One region of the Streptomyces sp. R35 genome, then DNA from elsewhere that is predicted to be linked to it. Evidence: riboswitches for the same ligand, from Rfam matches in the RefSeq annotation. Region 1 holds a riboswitch; each other region holds the start of a gene.

The links. A riboswitch is a leader RNA that binds a small molecule or an ion and turns the genes downstream of it on or off. The one in region 1 is predicted to bind cyclic di-AMP.
Region 2: it holds a riboswitch for cyclic di-AMP, as region 1 does, so the genes downstream of both, AB5J50_RS36790 (M23 family metallopeptidase) here and AB5J50_RS07375 (C40 family peptidase) in region 1, are expected to answer to the same signal.
Region 3: it holds a riboswitch for cyclic di-AMP, as region 1 does, so the genes downstream of both, AB5J50_RS30845 (NlpC/P60 family protein) here and AB5J50_RS07375 (C40 family peptidase) in region 1, are expected to answer to the same signal.
Region 4: it holds a riboswitch for cyclic di-AMP, as region 1 does, so the genes downstream of both, AB5J50_RS29620 (transglycosylase SLT domain-containing protein) here and AB5J50_RS07375 (C40 family peptidase) in region 1, are expected to answer to the same signal.

Annotation. Positions count from the first base shown of each region.
Region 1 is NZ_CP163440.1:1,540,228-1,545,345, forward strand. It holds gene AB5J50_RS07370 (molybdopterin-dependent oxidoreductase) at 1-3,048, shown strand, start outside; cyclic di-AMP (ydaO/yuaA leader) riboswitch at 3,191-3,351, shown strand; gene AB5J50_RS07375 (C40 family peptidase) at 3,360-4,535, shown strand; gene AB5J50_RS07380 (RpiB/LacA/LacB family sugar-phosphate isomerase) at 4,595-5,041, opposite strand; gene AB5J50_RS07385 (alcohol dehydrogenase) at 5,104-5,118, opposite strand, start outside.
Region 2 is NZ_CP163440.1:8,137,532-8,142,649, reverse strand. It holds gene AB5J50_RS36800 (HPr family phosphocarrier protein) at 1-244, shown strand, start outside; gene AB5J50_RS36795 (GntR family transcriptional regulator) at 463-1,158, opposite strand; gene AB5J50_RS36790 (M23 family metallopeptidase) at 1,379-2,143, opposite strand; cyclic di-AMP (ydaO/yuaA leader) riboswitch at 2,156-2,316, opposite strand; gene AB5J50_RS36785 (pitrilysin family protein) at 2,542-3,930, opposite strand; gene AB5J50_RS36780 (M16 family metallopeptidase) at 3,927-5,118, opposite strand, start outside.
Region 3 is NZ_CP163440.1:6,764,986-6,770,103, forward strand. It holds gene AB5J50_RS30840 (tellurite resistance/C4-dicarboxylate transporter family protein) at 1-667, opposite strand, end outside; gene AB5J50_RS30845 (NlpC/P60 family protein) at 765-1,931, opposite strand; cyclic di-AMP (ydaO/yuaA leader) riboswitch at 1,939-2,112, opposite strand; gene AB5J50_RS30850 (ScyD/ScyE family protein) at 2,369-3,451, shown strand; gene pcrA (DNA helicase PcrA) at 3,527-5,118, shown strand, end outside.
Region 4 is NZ_CP163440.1:6,511,499-6,516,616, reverse strand. It holds gene AB5J50_RS29630 (CocE/NonD family hydrolase) at 1-1,680, shown strand, start outside; gene AB5J50_RS29625 (hypothetical protein) at 1,714-2,043, shown strand; cyclic di-AMP (ydaO/yuaA leader) riboswitch at 2,314-2,473, shown strand; gene AB5J50_RS29620 (transglycosylase SLT domain-containing protein) at 2,479-3,228, shown strand; gene AB5J50_RS29615 (GNAT family N-acetyltransferase) at 3,241-3,678, opposite strand; gene AB5J50_RS29610 (HAD family hydrolase) at 3,764-4,576, opposite strand; gene AB5J50_RS29605 (hypothetical protein) at 4,992-5,118, shown strand, end outside.

The sequences.
Region 1 (5,118 bases):
GAGATGGGCTACATGGGACCGGGTCTCCCCGGCCAGCGCTCGGTGCTGGTGGACGAGGAGCGGGCGTTCACCGAGGAGTTGTGGGGGCTGCCTCCGGGCTCGATCCGGGGGGACGGCGTCGGCCAGGGCACGGTGGAGATGTTCCAGCGGATGACCGACGGCCACATCAAAGCCTGCTGGATCATCTGCACCAACCCCGTCGCCTCGGTCGCCAACCGCAAGACCGTGATCGAAGGCCTGGAGGCGGCCGAATTCGTCGTCACCCAGGACGTGTTCGCCGACACGGAGACCAACGCATACGCCGACGTGATCCTGCCCGGCGCGCTGTGGACCGAGACCGAGGGCGTCCTGATCAACAGCGAGCGCAACCTCACCCTCGCCCGGCCCGCGGTGGAGCCGCCCGGCGAAGCCATGGCGGACTGGCGGATCATCGCGGCCGTCGCACGCGAGATGGGCTACGAGAAGGGGTTCTCCTACGACAGTGCGGAGGAGGTCTTCGAGGAGATCAAGCGCGCCTGGAACCCGAAGACGGGCTACGACCTGCGCGGGGTGTCCTACGAGCGGCTGCGCTCCACCTCCGTGCAGTGGCCCGCGGCGTCCGACGACGGGCCCGACCGCAATCCGATCAGGTACGTCGCCGAGGACGGCCGCCTGTCCTTTCCCACGCCGAGCGGCCGAGCCGTCTTCCACGCCCGCCCGCATCTTCCGGCGGCCGAGATGCCGGACGACGACTACCCGTTCGTACTGAACACCGGGCGGGTGCAGCATCAGTGGCACACCCTCACGAAGACGGGCAAGGTCGCCAAGCTCAACAAGCTGAACCCGGGCCCGTTCGTGGAACTGCACCCTGACGACGCCCAGGCGCTGGACATCCGCGACGGTGACTCGGTGGAGGTCGCCTCCCGGCGCGGCCGGGCCGTGCTGCCCGCGGTGGTGACGGACCGGGTCCGGCCGGGAAACTGTTTCGCGCCGTTCCACTGGAACGACCTGTTCGGCGAGTATCTGAGCGTCAACGCCGTGACCAGCGATGCCGTCGACCCGCTCTCCTTCCAGCCCGAGTTCAAGGTGTGCGCGGTGTCGCTGGCGAAGGTGGCCGCGCGGGCTGCCGTGCCGGCCGAGGTGCCCGCGCGGGCCGACGTACCCGTCCCGGCCATGGCCCGGACGACCGCACCCGGAGACGCGGTGCCGAGCGCTGCGGCCACCGCCCTCGGTCTGGACCCCGCCCCGCCGCCGCCCGCGCTGAGCGAGACCGAGCGCACCTATCTGGTCGGATTCCTCGCCGGTATCGACGCGGGCGCCCCCGGCGTGCCGGTGCTCCCGCCGACGGCGCCGTTCAGCCCCGGCCACGCGCTGTGGGTCAACGGCGTGCTGGCCGGCATGTACTCCCGCGCCGTGCCCGCCGCGGTCTCCGTGCCGCGAACGTCCGTCCCCGAGGGACGCGAGATCGTCGTCCTGTGGGCGTCGCAGACCGGCAACGCCGAGGAGTTCGCGGCGGCCACCGCCGAGCGGCTCGCCTCGGCCGGACACCGGGCCAGCCTCGTCGGCATGGACGACGCCGATCTCGCCGCGCTGCCGCCTGCCGCCGGGCTGCTCCTGATCACCAGCACCTTCGGCGACGGTGACGCCCCCGACAACGGCTCCTCCTTCTGGGACTCCCTGGCCTCGCACGACACCCCGAGCCTTGCCGGCAGGCAGTACGCGGTCCTCGCCTTCGGTGACTCCTCCTACGACGACTTCTGCGGGCACGGCCGCCGTCTGGACCAGCGCCTGGACGAGCTGGGCGCGGTGCGTCTGGCGCCCCGCACGGACTGCGAACCGGACTACGAGCCTTCGGCGCGGGCCTGGCTGGACCAGGTCCTCACCGCGCTGACCCCCGCCCCTGTGGCGGCGCCGGCACTCGCCCCGGCGCCCTCCCGGAGTGCACGGAAGCCCGCCCCGGTCACCGCACGCCTCACCGGCAACAGGCTGCTGAGCCGGCCGGGGGCGGGCAAAGAAGTACGGCGCTTCACCTTCGACACCAGCGACAGCGACGTACCGCTGGCGTACGAGGCCGGTGACGCACTCGGCATACGTCCCCTCAACCACCCCGAGCTGGTCGGCGAGTGGCTGGCCGTCACCGGGCTCGACCCGGCCGCCACCGTGGAGGTCGCGGGCGTCGGTGAAGTCGCCCTGCGCCAAGCCCTGCGCGAGCACCTGGACATCACCCGCGTCACCCCCGACGTGCTGCGCTTCATCAGCGAACGCGTCCATGACCCGCGCGAGTTGAAGAAGCTGCTGCGTCCCGACAACAAGGACGAACTCGCGAAGTGGTGCTGGGGCCGGCAGACCGTCGACGTCCTCACCGAGCTTCCGGTGCGGGCCACCGCGCAGGAATGGACGGACGCGCTCAAGCGACTGCAACCGCGGCTGTACTCCATCTCGTCCAGCCCGCTCAGCGATCCCCGCCTGGTCTCGCTGACGGTGTCCGTCGTCCGCTGGGAGAACCTGCACGGCCGCCTCCGTCAGGGCGTGTGCTCCCCGTTCCTCGCGGACGCCGAACCGGACAGTCCGGTACCGGTCTTCGTCCAGCGGTCCCCGCACTTCCGGCCGCCCACCGACCCCGCCACTCCGATGGTGATGGTCGGCCCCGGCACCGGGGTCGCCCCCTTCATGGGCTTCCTCGACGAGCGACGCGCGCTCGGCCACCCCGCCCCCAACTGGCTGTTCTTCGGTGAACAGCACCGCGCCACCGACCACTACTACGAGGACGAACTCGCCGCCCATCTCACCGACGGCACCCTCGCGCGCCTGGACACGGCCTTCTCCCGCGACCGGCGCACCAAGGTGTACGTCCAGGACCGTATGCGCGAGCACGGCCCCCAACTGTGGTCCTGGCTCCAGGACGGCGCCCACTTCTACGTCTGCGGTGACGCCTCCCGTATGGCCAAGGACGTCGACCGGGCGCTGCGCGACATCGCCGTCGTGCACGGCGGTCTGGACGAGGACGGCGCCGCCGCGTTCGTCAAGCAGCTCGCGGCCGACAAACGCTACGTCCGCGATGTCTACTGAGGCAGCCAGTACGACGAAGGTCACAAATACATATCGGACACTTCGCGCTTCAATCTTCACGTGAGCCACACAAATTGGCTAGGTTGGCGACAGGCAACACGACTCTCTCCGGCGAACCTCGCCGGGTCGCGCGGCCTCCGCCGAGTTCGGTGCGCCTCCGTGGCAGCCGGAGCCGGGGACCCAACCGAAACTTGGGGTGAATCGGCCCAACTGCCCAGCAGGGCAAGGGCCGTAGGGCATACCTTCCGGAACCGTCCGCCCGAACCCGACAGCTAACTCGGTAGGCGGAACACGGAAGGAGCGCGTCTCCCATGGCGCCGGAACAAGCCACATCCCGCGCGGCAGACGGGCCTAGCCAAGAAGAGGTCCGGCAGCGGATCAGCGCCCTCTACGACCAGGCCGAGACCGCCACCGGTAATTACAACGCGACCCGCGCGACGTCCGCAGGGACGCGGGGGCGCGTCAACCCGGCGGCCGACAACGGGCGCAGGCGCACCGATCCCGCCGTCGACGACGTGACCAGGCAGTGGTTCGACGTGGCGCGCACGCGGCTGGGTCCCACCGTGCCCGCCAGGCTCCCGGCCGACAGAATGCCGGCCCGCCCGGCGGAACGCCCGCAGAACGCACTCACCGACCGTGCACAGCCGGCGGCCGGCCGACCCGTCCCGGAACTGACCGCCGGTCCCGTCGCGGAACTGACCGCCGGTCCCGCCGCCGGGAGGGCCGCCGGTCCCGTGGCGGAGTTGACCGCCAGGGCCGTCGCCGCGCTGCCGGCCGCACCGGAGACACGGCAGGAAGCCACCAAGGCCCTGCCCGCAGCGGCCATCGAGCCCCGGCAGCCCTCGCTGAAGACCTCCAAGGAACAGATCCAGCAGAAGCTCGCCAAGGCCCGCGACCTGCTCACCCAGCACACCGCCGCACAGCGGAGCACGCCCTTGGCCGCGATCGCCTCCCGACCGGCCGAGGACGCGTGGCCCACCGCCGGGGCATGGGCCGACCGCCAGGCCCAGGAGGGGTGGCAGACACCGCAATCGGCCGCCCTCAGCACAGACACCTCCCTCGCCGGGGGCATGCTGCTCGACACGAGCATGCCGTTCGGCGCGGACAGCGCATCGGACTCCGAGTACGGCAGGAAGGCCGCCAAGGCGCTGGCCTTCGCCCGTGAACAGATCGGCAGACCGTGTGTCTGGGGCGCCACCGGACCGGGCTCGTACGACTGCTCCAGCCTGACCCAAGCCGCCTGGAAGACCGCCGGGGTCGCACTCCCGCGCACCGCGTACGAGCAGGCGGTCACCGGCACGGCGATCCCCTTCGCCAGTATCCGGCCCGGCGACCTGATCTTCTTCTACGGCGACGCCGGCCACGTCGGCCTCTTCATCGGCGACGGCATGATGATCCATGCCCCGAGCCAGGGGGGCTACCTTCGCGAGGAGTCGATCTTCTTCGCCGGCGAGTCGGCGATCCACGGCGCGACACGGCCCGCCTGAAGCCCGGCAGGGGGGCAGCGGGGTCGCGGGGTCGCGGGGTTCCACGGCCCTGGGGCCCGCTATCCCCCGAGGTCGAGGCGTCCTACATGGGCCACGTTCTCCCGGTCGTCGGCGTCCTCGCTGGCCTGGGCGGCGAACCACGCGTCAAGGATCTCCTTGAGCAGCGGCTCGGACGTCAGCCGCAGGCTGAGCGCCAGCACATTGGCGTCGTTCCAGCGGCGGGCGCCGTCCGCCGTGTACGCGTCCGTGCACAGGGCCGCTCGTACCCCTGGCACCTTGTTCGCGGCGATCGACGCGCCCGTGCCGGTCCAGCAGCACACGATCGCCTGGTCCGACGTCCCGGCGGCGACCTCCCGGGCCGCCGCCTCCGAGCACGCCGCCCACCGCGGGTCGTCCCCGGGGCGCAGCGCCCCATGCGTCCGCACCTCGTGGCCACGGCTGCACAGCTCCGCGACAAGGGAGCGGGCCACGGGTTCGTCCATGTCCGAGGAAACGGAGATCCGCATGTCTGGGAGACTACCCAGCGGTTGGGCTCGCGTCCTGCGAGTGGGCGACGGGGGCGCGTACGTCAGCGGGTGGTGAG
Region 2 (5,118 bases), 6.6 Mb from region 1:
CCTCCACGCCCGTCCCGCCTCCATCTTCGTCCGGGCCGCCACGGCCTCCGGCATCCCCGTGACGATCGCCAAGGCCGACGGCAACCCCGTCAACGCGGCCTCCATGCTCGCGGTCCTCGGCCTGGGCGCCCAGGGCGGCGAGGAGATCGTCCTCACGTCCGACGCCGAGGGTGCGGAAGCCGCCCTCGACCGTCTGGCGAAGCTGGTCGCGGAGGGCCTTGAGGAGCTCCCCGAGACCGTCTGAGCATCACGCGCACCGTGCGGCGGAGCCGCGTCACCCCACCCCGGGCGGCGCGGCTCCGCCGCTTTTCGGTACACCGTCCAGGAATTCTCTGCGCGCCACCCGCACACCTCGCGCCGCACACACGGAAATAGCGCGCGCCGGAATTCACGGCACGCGAAAAGAGGGGCAACAGAAATAGACCCCCTGCCGAATATCCCTCTTTGTATACGGCGCCCTTGTTAATGCCGCAGGCCCGTCATGTTTACGGGATGTTGCGAAGTCCTCACACGTTCCGGACGATCTCCGCCGCCGGGAAACCGGAGCCGGTGCGCGGCCGAGGCGCGCTCGGTATGCAGGGCCGTGATCGCCCTGGCCCGCTCGCTGTCGCCGCGCGCGACCGCGTCCACGATGCCGCCGTGCTCCGCCCAGGACTCCGCGGGGTTGGCCGGCGCCTCCACCGCGTACATCCAGGCGATCTTGTGCCGCAGCTGGCCGAGCGTGGAGGTCAGCGCGGGGCTTCCGGAGGCCTGCGCGAGGGTCTCGTGGAACCAGCCGCCCAGCGAGCGCAGATCCTCGCTGTGGCCCCTCCTGGCCCGCTCCTGACCCAGCCTGACCAGGCCTCGGAGCACCTTGAGGTGGGCCTCGGTACGGCGCTGCGCGGCCCGTGCGGCACCCAGCGGCTCAAGGAGCATGCGCATCTCGAGCAGGTCGGAGGCCTCCAGCTCGGTGGGCTCCGCGACGCACGCACCCGCGTGCCGCCGGGTCACGACGAAGCCCTCGGCCTCCAGCGTGCGCAGCGCCTCGCGCACCGGGACGCGCGAGACGCCATAGCGACGCGCGAGCAGTTCCTCGGTGAGCCGGCTCCCTCGCTCGTAGACACCCGCGACGATGTCGTCACGGATCGCCGTGCATACCGAGTGCGCCGGAATACGCATGACCGGACCTCCGCTTTAATCCCCGCGAAACGCCATCGATTGACGCTTGTTCAGTGACTCTATTGCAGGGAGCCGGAATTTCCGATGGCAGACCGAAATCCAGGGATATTTTTTGGACAGACGGCCGTGCGAAACGACGATGCCCCGGCTCGGCGGGCCGGGGCATCGGAAGTGGTGGAGATCTGATGAAGCGGTCGTCAGACGTTCACGCCGCCGAACGTCAGACGTTCACGCCGTGCGAGCGAAGGTACGCGACGGGGTCGATGTCCGAGCCGTACTCCGCGGTCGTACGGGCCTCGAAGTGGAGGTGCGGCCCGGTGGTGTTGCCGGTGGCCCCGGAGAGGCCTATCTGCTGACCCGGGGTGACCGTCTGGCCCACGGAGACGCCGATCGACGACAGGTGGCCGTACATCGTGTACGTGCCGTCGTGCATCTTGATGACGACCTGGTTGCCGTAGGCGCCGCCCCAGCCGGCGGTGACGACCGTGCCGGAGCCCACGGAGTGCACCGAGGTGCCGGACGCGGCGTGGAAGTCGACGCCGGTGTGGCTGCCGGAGGACCAGAGGCTGCCGCCGGCCTTGTAGCCGGTGGAGATGTACGAGCCGGTGATCGGCACGACGAAGGTGTTGAGGCGCTTGCGCTCGGCGGCGCGGGCGGCGCGCTCCTTGGCCTCGCGCTCCTTCTTCGCCTCCTCCGCGGCCTGCTTACGGGCGGCCTGCTCGGCAGCCTTCTTCGCGGCGGCCTCGTCGGCGGCGCGCTGCTGGGCCGCGGCCTGGGCGTCGATCTTCTCGGCGAGGGAGTCGCCGATGGTGATGACGGGGGTGAGCCCGGTCTGCTCGACGGAGGACTCCGCGGCGAGCGCGGGGGCGGCCAGGGTTCCGATCACACCGGTGGTGGCGAGCGCCGCGACGCCGACGGCGTTCGTGGTCGTGCGCTGCACGCGGCTCGGGCGACGGTGCTTCCCTGTGCCACAGGTGAACGCCATGTAGGGGCTGATCCTTTCCTTCCTTCTCGCCTACCGGGTTAGCTGACGGGTTCGGAGCAGGAAGGTCTCCTACGGACCCCCTCCTGGGAGGGCGTCCGATTCACCCCAGGGACTACGTGTGGGTCCCCGGCTCCCCTGGCTCGCGCCGTACGGGGACTCGGCGATGACTGTCCGGTGCCGCGGGCGCGGCGCACTGCCTGACGAACAGCCGCACCGACGCTAATCGGGACATCTTTCAATCGACAAACGGATCACGGCTTTTGTAGCGCATGCCACAGGGCAGACAGGCAACCTCCCTACCAATACGGACATCTTGGGGATGAAGTCCGGACAAAAGAAGACCCAGGTGACTCTTCAGTCACCTGGGTCCTCAGGGAGTGGCTCTGTTCCGCTCTGCTCTACTCGGCCCGGACGACAGTCACTTCACCGATTCCGAGGGCTGTGACGGGCTCCTCGATCTGCGCGGCGTCGCCCACCAGGACGGTCACCAGACGGTCCACCGGGAAGGCGTTCACGGCGGCCGCGGTGGCCTCCACGGTGCCGGTCGCGGCGAGCTGCTGATACAGCGTCGCCTGGTAGTCGTCCGGCAGGTACTGCTCGACCTGGTCGGCGAGCGTGCTCGCGACGGCTGCCGCGGTCTCGAACTTGAGGGGCGCCACGCCCACCAGGTTCTGCACGGCGACATCGCGCTCGGCGTCCGTCAGGCCCTCGGCGGCGAGGGTGCGCAGCACCTTCCACAGGTCGTCGAGCGCCGGACCGGTGTTCGGGGTGTCCACGGAGCCGCTGATGGCGAGCATCGCGACGCCCGTGCCGTCCGGCGCGGCGCGCAGCACCTGGCCGAACGCCCGCACACCGTAGGTGTATCCCTTTTCCTCGCGCAGGACACGGTCCAGGCGCGAGGTGAGGGTGCCGCCGAGGCAGTACGTGCCGAGCACCTGGGCGGGCCACACGCGGTCGTGCCGGTCGGCGCCGACACGGCCGATGAGCAGCTGTGTCTGGACGGCACCGGGCCGGTCCACGATGATCACGCGGCCGGTGTCGTCGGCGGTCACCGGCGGCACGGGACGCGGCTCGGCGGACGAGCCGGTCCAGGAGCCGAGCGTGTCGGCGAGCAGCGCGTCGAGGTCGACACCGGTGAGGTCACCGACGATGACCGCGGTGCCCGTCGCGGGGCGAACATGCTTCTCGTAGAAGGCCCGTACGGCCGCCGAGTCGATCTTCTGGACGGTCTCCTCGGTGCCCTGGCGCGGGCGCGACATGCGCGCCGTCGCCGGGAACAACTCCTTGGAGAGCTCCTTGGCGGCGCGGCGGGCCGGGTTGGCCGCCTCGTGCGGGATCTCGTCCAGGCGGTTGCGGACCAGTCGCTCCACCTCGCTGTCCGCGAACGCCGGTGCCCTCAGGGCGTCGGCGAGCAGACCGAGCGCCTTGGGGAGGCGCGAGACGGGGACTTCGAGGGACAGGCGTACGCCGGGGTGGTCGGCGTGTGCGTCGAGGGTGGCGCCGCAGCGCTCCAGCTCGGCGGCGAACTCCTCGGCGGAGTGCTTGTCGGTGCCCTCGGAGAACGAGCGCGCCATGATCGTGGCGATGCCGTCGAGGCCCGCGGGTTCGGCCTCCAGCGGCGCGGCGAGGATCACCTCGACGGCGACGACCTGCTGGCCGGGGCGGTGGCAGCGCAGGACGGTCAGACCGTTGTCGAGCGTGCCGCGCTCGGGCGACGGGAAGGCCCACGGCCTGGCCTCGCCGGCCTGGGGCTGCGGGTGGAAGTCCATGGTGGCGAGCTCGGTCACTTCGCCGCCTCCTCGTCGGTGTCTTCAGCGGCGTCGGTGTCTTCGGCGGTTTCGGGGGCGGTGGGTTCGTAGACGAGCACCGCGCGGTTGTCGGGGCGCAGGCGGGCCTTGGCGACCTCCTGGACCTCCTCGGCGGTGACGTCGAGGACGCGCTGCACGGCGGTCAGGGCGAGCTGCGGGTCACCGAACAGGACGGCGAACCGGCACAGTTCGTCGGCACGGCCCGCGACCGTGCCGAGCCGGTCCAGCCACTCGCGCTCCAACTGGGCCTGGGCGCGTTCCATTTCCTCGGCCGTGGGGCCCTCCTCGGCGAACCGGGCGAGCTCCTCGTCGACGGCGGCCTCGATGACCGGGACCTCGACATCGCCGGACGTCTTCACGTCCAGCCACCCCAGGGAGGGCGCTCCGGCCAGGCGCAGCAGGCCGAACCCGGCCGCGACGGCGGTGCGGTCGCGGCGTACGAGCCGGTTGTAGAGCCGGGAGGACTCGCCGCCGCCGAGGACGGTGAGCGCCACGTCGGCCGCGTCGGACGCGCGCGTGCCGTCCTCCGGGAGCCGGTAGGCGGCCATCAGGGCGCGCGCCGGGACCTCTTCCTCGACGACCTCGCGCAGCTGCTCGCCCATGATGTCGGGCAGCGAGCCGTCACGCGGGGCGGGCTTGCCGTCGTGCCCGGGGATGGAGCCGAAGTACTTCTCGACCCAGGCGAGCGTCTGCCCCGGGTCGATGTCGCCGACGACCGACAGCACCGCGTTGTTGGGCGCGTAGTAGGTGCGGAAGAACGCGCGGGCGTCCTCCAGGGTGGCCGCGTCCAGGTCCGCCATCGACCCGATCGGGGTGTGGTGGTAGGGGTGGCCCTCGGGGTACGCGAGCCCGGTCAGCTTCTCGAATGCGGTGCCGTAGGGCACGTTGTCGTAGCGCTGCCGGCGTTCGTTCTTGACGACGTCCCGCTGGTTCTCCATGGACTCGTCGTCGAGCGCGGCGAGCAGCGAACCCATGCGGTCGGCCTCCAGCCAGAGCGCGAGCTCCAGCTGGTGGGTGGGCATGGTCTCGAAGTAGTTGGTCCGCTCGAAGCTCGTCGTGCCGTTGAGCGAACCGCCGGCGCCCTGGACGAGTTCGAAGTGGCCGTTGCCGTGGACCTGCTTGGAGCCCTGGAACATCAGGTGCTCGAAGAGGTGAGCAAGTCCGGTA
Region 3 (5,118 bases), 5.2 Mb from region 1:
TGTTCCACAGGTACGGGTTCACGTGGCGCGCGGCGATGAGCTTGGCCCCGGTCAGCGCCGAGATGGCGAGCGCGCCGCCCGCGACCCAGTGGTCCCCGGCGCCCCGGGCCACCTCCCTGAGGTCGAAGTGCGCGAGCGCCACCCCGTAGAGGGCGATCCCGAGCCAGAACAGCACCAGCGCCGTATGCGCGAGCCACTCCGGGCCCACGGCCGCGGCGAGCGTGGCGCCCAGCACCGCGAGCCCCTGCGTGGCCACACACACGAGGAACACGACTCCCGTCATACGGCGCTTCCAGTGCCGTATGACGTTGAGGAGCAGCACCGGCCAGAGGACGGCCGACAGCGCGAGCAGGGCCTCGGCCGGCCCCTGCCACCCCAGTGCTGACAGCCCCGTACCGAGCACGGTGGTCGCCGCGACGGCGGTGAGCCCGGCCGGTGTGCCCGCCTCCTCCACCCACCGCTCCCGCTCCCGCACCAGCCGGACGACGAAGTCCGCGGCGAGCGCGAGCCAGCCGGCGGACGTCAGGGCCAGCGCGATGCGGGACAGGGTCTCGTAGCCGGTCAGATGCAGCCCGACCGAGATGATGCCGGTGGCCATGACGGCGGCACCGGCGGCGGGCGGCCGCTGGGCCCACCAGGTGCGGAGCGGGGAGACGGCTGCTGGCATGGGGCCGATGCTAGGGATCTTCGGGCCGGTTGCCCGCGGGGCACGCGCGCGCGTGGCCGATGACAAGCCTCACGCGCGCGTGGCCCGCAAGAACGCGTTACGCAGGACGCACCACGCTGTGGATGATCGAGGTCCCGCCGTAGTAGATCGACTCCTCGCGGACGTACGCACCCGGCTTCGGCGCGTGGATCATCATGCCGTTGCCGATGTAGAGACCCACATGGCTGACGTCGTCGTAGAAGAAGACCAGGTCGCCGGGCTGGGCGTCGGAGAGGGAGACCGTCGTGCCTGCGTTCACCTGGTCGGTTGTGACGCGCGGCAGTGTGACGCCGGCGGCCTTCCAGGCGGCCTGGGTGAGTCCGGAGCAGTCGTACGAGCCGGGGCCCGTCGCGCCCCAGACGTACGGCTTGCCGATCTGGGCGCGGGCGAAGGCGATGGCCTTGGCGGCCTTGGTGGCGTACGAGGAGTCGGTGGTGGTCGAGCTCGACGAACCGGTCGAGGTGCTCGACGACGACTCCTGCTGGGCCGCCTTCTCGGCCGCCGCCTTCGCCGCGGCCGCCTGCTGCTGTGCCAGCTCGGCCGCTTTGCGGTCGGCCTCCTCCTGCTTCTTCTTCTCGATCGCCGCGAGCCGCGCCTTCTCCTGGGCGGTCAGATCCGAGAGCAGTTCGCGGGCCGCGGAGAGCTTCTTCTGAACGTCTGCCTTGGACGTCTTGAGCGCGCTCTGCGAGGTGGTCAGCGTCTGCAGGCTCTTGGAGGCCTCCGCGCGCTTCTTCGTGGTGGCGGCCTGCTCCGTGATGTAGTCGTCGACGGCCGCCTTCTGGCGGGTGGTCAGACGGCTCATCAGCTGGGTCTGGTCGAAGTAGTCCTGCGGGTCGTCGGCGAGCAGGAGGGTCGCGGTGTCGGGGGCGGAGGCCCCGGTGCGGTACTGCGCCGCCGCGAACGAACCCAGCTCCTCGCGCGAGGTGTTGAGCTTCTCGGTGCGCTTGGCGACGTCGTCGAGGAGCCTGTCGACCTTCTTGCGCTGCTTGGAGGTCTTCTCCTTCGCCGCGTTGTACTTCTCGGTGGCCGACTCGGCCTGGTGGTAAAGGTCGTTGACCTTCTTCTCGACTTCTTCGAGGCTCGGCCTGGGCTCGGCCGAGGGCGCGGCGTTCGCCGTCTGGGAGAGCAGGGCCACCGAGGTGAGCGCCGCCGTCGCCAGGGCGGCGGGGGTCCGTATGCCTGCTACGCGCGTACCCGTAGGACGCGGTGTGCGATGCGACGCCAAGAGAGGCGACTCCTTCCGTCATCCGCCTACCGAGTTAGCTGTCGGGTTCGGGCGGGTGGTTCCGGAAGGTTTGCCCTACGGTCCTTGCCCCACAAGGCAGGTGGACCGATTCACCCCAAGGTCGGTTGGGTCCCCGGCTCCGGCTGCCGCGAGGGCGCGCCGAACTCGGCGGAGGCCGCACGGCCCGGCGATGTTCGCCGGTGCGGGTCGAACGGCCTGCCCGGCACGCTAGCCAACTCGTGTGGCCCGTGTGAAGTTTGATGTGCGATATGCCCGATACATTTTCGTGACCTTTGCCCTGGGCGTCACCCCGCGCGGTCAATCCGGAGTGATCTGTGGTGACTTGTCAGGAGTGGCGTCGTCCGCCCCGTTCCGGGCGCTACCTTCCAGCCAGTCACGGTCGGATGCCGTGGGGGTGGGTAAAGGGGGGTATGGCCATGAGGAAGCGCAAGGCATTCGTCGTCGCCACGGGAGTCGCTCTCGCAGTCACGGGAGCCGTCGCGCCCGCGAGCGCCACCGGCGGGCACGCCGCGGGCAAGCCCGTCGTCCGCGTCATCGCGACGGGCCTCGACAATCCGCGCCAGCTCTCGTACGACAACGGGCAGCTGTACGTCGCCGAGGCCGGCCGGGGCGGCAAGAAGTGCCTCGGCGGCGGGCCTGAGAGCGACGAGACCTGCATCGGCACCACGGCCGCCGTAACCAAGGTCTTCTGGGACGGCGGCGCCTGGAAGCACTACCGGGTGGTGGACGGGCTGCCCTCGGGCGCCGCCAAGGACGGTGGCTTCGCGACCGGCCTGGACGGCGTCTCCGCACTGAACGGCAGCGTCTGGGGCGTCGAGACCTGGGCCCCGCCCGAGGCCGGGGTGCCCACGGGCCCGCCCTGGAACAAGCTCGGCAAGCTGCTCTGCGTCGCCCCCGGCAAGGCGACGATCGCCGCCGACATCTCCGCCGTCGAGCTCAGGTACAACCCGCACAAGACGGCCGTCGACTCCAACCCGTACGCCGTTCTCGCGCTCGCGGACGGCCGCAAGATCGTCGCCGACGCGGCCGGGAACGACCTGGTGGCCGTCTCGCCCGACGGCAAGGCCCGCCCGTTCACCGTCTTCCCGGACCACGACAAGCACGAGTCGGTCCCGACCTCGCTGGCCCTCGGCCCCGACGGCAGCCTCTATGCAGGCGAGCTGAACGGCGAGGCCACCAAGCCCACCGCCCGCGTCTGGAAGGTCGACCCGGCCACCGGAAAGATCCTCGGCTGGAAGAGCGGCTTCGGATCGATCACCGGCATCGCCTTCAACCGGAGCGGCGATCTGTACGTCAGCCAACTGTTCGCGAGCCTGGTGACCAAGGTCGCACACGGGAAACGTACGAATGTGCGGGTGCCGTTCCCGGCGGGCGTGGCCGTGGACCCGTACGACGGCAAGGTCTATGTCTCGGCCTGGTCGATCGCCGACCGTAACGGAACGGTGCTGGAGGGCAAGAAGACGCCGGGCGGACAGCTCTGGAAGATCCTGGGCTTCTGAGCCGCGTCACCACTTCCGGTCGAGTTTTCAGGGTGGCGGCGGGCTGTCAGTGGGGCGGCCTAGACTCGGAGAGCGATGAGCAGCCTCTTTGATGACAGCTTCCTGGCGGACCTCAAGCCCTCACGGGCCCACGAGGAAGAGCCCCCGCCGCCGCCCGAGGACGATCACGTACCGGAGCCCGTTCCGGACGATCTGTTCGGCGGGAAGTTCGACGTGCCGCCGGACCGGGACGCGTACTACCGCGACGGCGCGCCCCGGCCCGCCGTGGACGCGGCGGCGCTGCTGGACGGGCTGAACGAGAACCAGCGGGCGGCCGTGGTGCACTCCGGCGCCCCGCTGCTCATCGTGGCCGGCGCGGGCTCCGGCAAGACCCGTGTGCTCACGCACCGGATCGCGTATCTGCTGGCCGAGCGCAATGTCCACCCCGGCCAGATCCTCGCGATCACCTTCACCAACAAGGCCGCGGGCGAGATGAAGGAGCGCGTCGAGCACCTCGTCGGCCCGCGCGCGGGTGCGATGTGGGTGATGACCTTCCACAGCGCGTGTGTGCGGATCCTGCGCCGCGAGAGCAAGAAGCTCGGCTTCACCTCCTCCTTCTCGATCTACGACGCCGCCGACAGCAAGCGCCTGATGGCCCTGGTCTGCCGCGACCTGGACCTCGACCCCAAGCGCTTCCCGCCGAAGTCGTTCAGCGCCAAGATCTCGAACCTGAAGAACGAGCTGATCGACGAGGAGGACTTCGCGGGCCAGGCCGCCGACGGCTTCGAGAAGACCCTCGCCCAGGCCTACGCGATGTACCAGTCGCGGCTGCGCGAGGCCAACGCGCTCGACTTCGACGACCTGATCATGACGACGGTCAATCTGCTGCGCGCCTTCCCGGACGTCGCCGAGCACTACCGCCGCCGCTTCCGCCACGTCATGGTCGACGAGTACCAGGACACCAACCACGCGCAGTACGCCCTGGTCAGGGAGCTGGTGGGGCCCGCCGACAGCGACCCCGGCGAGCTGTGCGTGGTGGGTGACGCCGACCAGTCGATCTACGCCTTCCGCGGCGCGACCATCCGCAACATCCTCCAGTTCGAGGAGGACTACTCGGACGCGACGACGATCCTGCTGGAGCAGAACTACCGCTCCACGCAGACGATCCTGTCCGCGGCCAACGCGGTCATCGAGCGCAACGAGTCCCGCCGCCCCAAGAACCTGTGGACCAACGCGGGCGCCGGTTCGAACATCACGGGCTATGTCGCCGACACCGAGCACGACGAGGCCCAGTTCGTCGCGGACGAGATAGACCGTCTCACCGACGCGGGCGAGGCCAAGGCGGGCGACGTCGCCGTCTTCTACCGTACGAACGCGCAGTCCCGTGTCTTCGAAGAGATCTTCATCCGCGTCGGCCTGCCCTACAAGGTCGTCGGCGGCGTCCGCTTCTACGAGCGCAAGGAGGTCCGGGACGTCCTCGCGTATCTGCGCGTGCTGTCGAACCCGGAGGACTCAGTCCCGCTGCGCCGCATCCTCAATGTCCCCAAGCGCGGCATCGGCGAGCGCGCCGAAGCGATGATCGACGCGCTGTCGCAGCGCGAGAAGATCAGCTTCGCGCAGGCCCTGCGCCGCGTCGACGAGGCGTACGGGATGGCGGCGCGCTCGACGAACGCGGTCAAGCGGTTCAA
Region 4 (5,118 bases), 5.0 Mb from region 1:
GCCGCCCAGCCCTGGTGCAGCGGCAAGGTCGGCATGTTCGGGATCTCCTGGGGCGGCTTCAACTCCCTCCAGATCGCGGCCCTCGCGCCCGAGCCGCTCAAGGCGATCGTCACGGTCTGCTCGACGGACGACCGCTATGACAACGACGTGCACTACATGGGAGGTTCCGTCCTCGCCGTCGACATGCACGCCTGGGCGGCCACGATGCTCGCCTTCGTCTCCCGCCCACCCGACCCGGTGCACGTGGGCGAGGTGATGTGGCGGGACATGTGGGTGAAGCGCCTGGAGGCGGTCGACCCGTTCGTCCACACCTGGCTGTCCCACCAGACCCGGGACGCGTACTGGCGCCACGGCAGCGCCTGCGAGGACTACGGCGCCATCCGCGCGGCGGTCCTGGCGGTCGGCGGCTGGCACGACCCGTACCGCGACACGGTGCTGCGCCTGGTCGAGAACCTGCCGCCCGACCGCGTACGAGGCCTGATCGGCCCCTGGTCGCACCAGTACCCGGACCGGGGCCTGCCACCGGGCCCGGCGATCGGCTTCCTCCAGGAGACCCTGCGCTGGTGGGACCACTGGCTCCGGGACAAGGACACCGGCGCCATGTCCACTCCCGTGCTCCGCTCGTACGTGATGGACGCGCACCCCCCGGCGACGACGTACCCGTCCCTGCCCGGCCGCTGGGTGGGTGACCCCGCCTGGCCCTCCCCCTCGGTGACCCCGGTCTCGTACGCGCTCCAGGGGGCGCCGGTCCTGGTCCGTTCCCCCCAGCACACGGGGGTGGACGCGGGCCGCTTCTTCCCCTTCGGGAACGACGCGGATCTGCCGCCGGACCAGCGGGAGGAGGACGCCAGATCGGCGTGCTTCGAGTTCGAAGTGCCGGAGGACACCTGGGTGTTGGGCCGTCCGGTGGTCCGGCTGCGGCTGACGTCCTCGACCCCCCGGGGTCAGGTGATCGCCCGCCTCTGCGACGTGGCCCCCGACGGAGCCTCGACACTCGTCACCCGAGGTGTGCTGAACCTGTCAGCGCGCTATGGCCGTGACCAGGCGGTTTCCTGGAAACCGGGCGCTACGGAGGACGTGGTTTTCGACCTGAACAGCATCGGTTACGCGTTCCCGGCGGGCCACCGCATCCGCCTCTCCGTCTCCTCGGCGTACTGGCCCTGGATCTGGCCCCAGCCGGGCTCGGAGGCCGGCTTCACCCTGGACCCGGCGGGCAGCACGCTGGAACTCCCGCTGCGGGCAAAGGAGTCGACGCCCTCCCTCACGTTCGAGGAACCGGAGCAGTCCGAGCCCCTGGGAGTCGTCGTCCCCGCGACGCTGGACGAACCCCGTCCGGAACGCCTGGTCGTCCATGACGTGGCCGCCGGCACCTGGCGTCTGGAGGTGGACCCGCGCTACGGCGGCACGCGCGTGTACCCCGACGGCCTCGAATTCACCGAGGACGCGCTGGAGACGTACACGATCGACGCCTCCGACCCCCTGTCGGCCCGCGCCCGCTCGACCTGGTCGGTCCGCCTCCACCGCCCGGACCTGCCCTGGGACGCGCGGGTGTCCACGACGTCCGACATCACCTGTGACGCCGAGGACTTCATCACCTCCAACGAGGTGATCTGCAAGGACGGCGACGAGGTGGTCTTCCACCGGACGTGGGAGAAGAGGATTCCCAGAACGGCGGGCTAGAGGCCCAGGGGCGCCATGGGGAACGATCGCACCATGGCGCGATCGCGGACCGGGGAATTCCTGATGGACCTCGACGAGGGCATGCTCGCGTACTTCCGTGAGATGGCCCAGGAGATGGTCACGCGCTTCGGGATCTCGCGGGCGGAGGCCGTGGCGAGGATCAACAGGGCATACGAGGGGCAGAAGTTCGAGCCGTATCCCGACCTGATGTGCCACGAGCTTCCCGAATACTGGGGCTACGGCCTCTACTTCAAGCCCAACGCGGGCCGCCTCCCCGACGACGACCCCGACACGGATCTCTCCGTGTGGGAGGTCCGCCCGGCTCCGCCGAGGCACTCCCCCGCCTGGACGCTCGAACCGTAATGACCGAGTTGCCCGTCTTGCCGCTTTAATTCCGCCCAGTCGCGTGAATTGGGTCACGCCCGGCCGGATCCCGCGCCAGAGCCCCCTCGGTGACTTCCCCCTTTGCAAAAGGCAAGTTGAGGATCGAATTCCGGATCAATCGGACGTTTCACCCTCGCCATATCCGGGCTAAAGCGATCTTCACTGCGACATCAGGTCTTGTTCCCGACATGTGCTCTCGCATACGTTCACGTCGATCCGAGCGGATCGCCGAATCCTGCCGCCGCCCGGAAACCCCACCCACCCACGCACGCACGGCAGGAGCGGGGGACCCAGGTAAGCCGCCGAACCGGAACCCCGGAACGGCTAGGGGTGAAGCCGCGTCCACAGCGCGGCCGGGCATCTCCCGCCCGAACCCGACAGCTCACCTCGCAGGCACCGGAGAGGAAAAGCGCCATGCCCGTACGAGGCAAGCACCGCCGCCCCAAGACCAGCACCCTCACCCGCGGCATGATCGCCGTCGGCACGAGCGGAGCCGCGCTCGCGCTCCCCCTCGTGAGCGCGACCGGCGCGCACGCGGCCACACCGACCCAGGTGGCACAGGTGGCACAGGTCGCGAAGACCGCCGCGGTCACGACTCCGGAGGTCCAGCTCCTCACCTACAAGGTGGCCGCCGGCGACACCCTCTCCACGATCGCGCAGAAGAACCCCACGAGCGGCGGCTGGAAGAAGCTGTACGAGGCGAACAGAGCGGTCATCGGTGCGAACCCGGCCCTGATCCGCCCGGGCCTGACGCTGACGGTGGGCACGAAGACCGTGAAGTCGACCACGTCGAGCTCGACGGCGAAGGCAATCACGACCACCCCCGCCTCCGCCACGACGTACACCAACAACCTCGACGGCTGGATCAAGCAGTCCCTGGACATCATGGCCAAGTCGGGCATTCCGGGCACCTATAACGGCATCTACCGCAACGTGATGCGCGAGTCCTCGGGCAACCCCCTGGCCATCAACAACTGGGACTCCAACGCTGTCGCCGGCACCCCCTCCAAGGGCCTCCTCCAGGTCATCGACCCGACCTTCAACGCCTACCACGTCGCCGGCACGTCGACGAACCCCTACGACCCGGTCGCGAACATCACGGCGGCCTGCAACTACGCGGCGGCGGTGTACGGCTCGATCGACAACGTCAACGGGGCCTACTGACCAGCCCTCCCCCTACCCGTCCACCAGGTACCGGTAGACCGTCGACTGCCGGGCCTGGAAACCAAGACGTTCATACAGCCGGTTCGCGGCCGGCCGATCCGGCCGGGAGGTCAGATCGACGGTCCGGGCGCCCGCTTCCCGGGCCATCCGCAGAGCTTCCTGAGTCAGCAGCGCCGCGATGCCCCGGCCGCGCGCCGCAACGTCCACAACCACGTCCTCGATGCGACCGCGCAGCCCGGACGGCACGGGAAGCAGTACCAGGGTCAGCGTGCCGACGATCTCGCCCGCCGCCCGGGCGACCAGCACCGTGTTCGCATCGCAGGACACCATCCGCTCGACCGCCTCGCGGTCGAGTGGCTTGGCGGTCGAGGACAGCTGCGGCAGCAACCGGCCGAAGGCGTCGACAAGTTCTTGACTCGCTTCCCGGATGATCTCCACCTGAACGCTCATGCGCCGGAGCGTATCGGCCGCCTCCCGGACCGCAGGGTCGCGACAGCGGGACAGAAGCGGGACGGAGGTGTCGGCGCGGCCGGGCCTAACGGCCCTCGAACAGCCGCTCCAGCACCACGGCGATCCCGTCGTCCTCGTTCGACAAGGTCACCTCGTCGGCCACCGCCTTGAGTTCCGGGTGGGCGTTGGCCATGGCGACACCGTGGGCGGCCCAGTCGAACATCGGGATGTCATTGGGCATGTCGCCGAAGGCGAGGGTGGTGGCGGGGCCGAGCCCGAGGTGTTCGGCGGCGAGGGCGAGCCCCGTCGCCTTGGTCACGCCACATGGCTGAAGTTCGACGGTGCCCGGCCCCGACATGGTGACCGTCGCCAGGGAACCCACCACTCCGCGCGCCGCCGACGCCAACTCGTCGTCGGACAAGGAGGGGTGACGGAGCAACACCTTGCTGATCGGCTCCGTCCACAGGTCGTCGCGCCGCCGCACCCGCACCGCCGGCAGCGTCGGATGCGGCATCACATACCCCGGCTCGATCAGCGTCAGTCCGTCCACGCCGTCCTGGTCCACCGCCGCGTAGAGCAGCCCGACCTCCGCCTCGATCTTGCCCAGCGCGGTCTCCGCCAGCTCCCTGTCCAGGGTCACCGACCACAGCAGACGGTCCGCCCCGGCGTCGTACAACTGCGCCCCCTGCCCGCACACCGCCAGCCCCTCGCCGCCGAGTTCGTCGAGGAGCGGTCGGACCCTCGGCGCCGGCCGTCCCGTCACCACCAGATGCCGGGCCCCCTCAGCCGTGGCTCTCGCCAACGCGGCCCGCGACCGGTCGGAGAGTGTGTCGTCGCCGCGCAGCAGCGTTCCGTCCAGGTCAGTGGCGATGAGTGAATATGCAGTCGGAGCGGCCATGATCCGAAGAATACGGATCGAACGACACATCGGCCCGGCGTGAACCGGACGACGTCCGGTATCCCGTCCGCAACGCCGTTCACCGCACGGGCGGCACGGACAGCGCGGCCGGTTCGGGCAGCACGGCCGGTTCGGGCAGCAGGATCGGTACGGGCAGTGCAAGCGGTTCGGGTTGTGCGAGCGGTGCGGGTTGCGCGGGGGAGGACGGTGAAGTGGTCGGTGGTGGCGTGGAGTTGGCGGGGTGGAATGATCCGGGCGCAGGCCCTGACGACCCAAGGGCCGCCGGCCTTCATCGAGAGAGTGCGGGGAGACACATGAACCTCAAGCCCGACGAGTGGACCAAGAGCGGCGACAGCGGCTCGGCCGGCCCCCAACTCAGCGTCACCCAGGCTGCCTTCCTCCTGGACTCCACACGGTGACCCCCTTCCGGCAACACCTCCGAACCGCCGCCGAAGACGTCGTCCGGCGCTTCCCGGAAGCCCTCAAGCCCGAGATCTACGCCCTCTCCTTCCGTATCTGGCGAATCGACGGCGACGATCGGC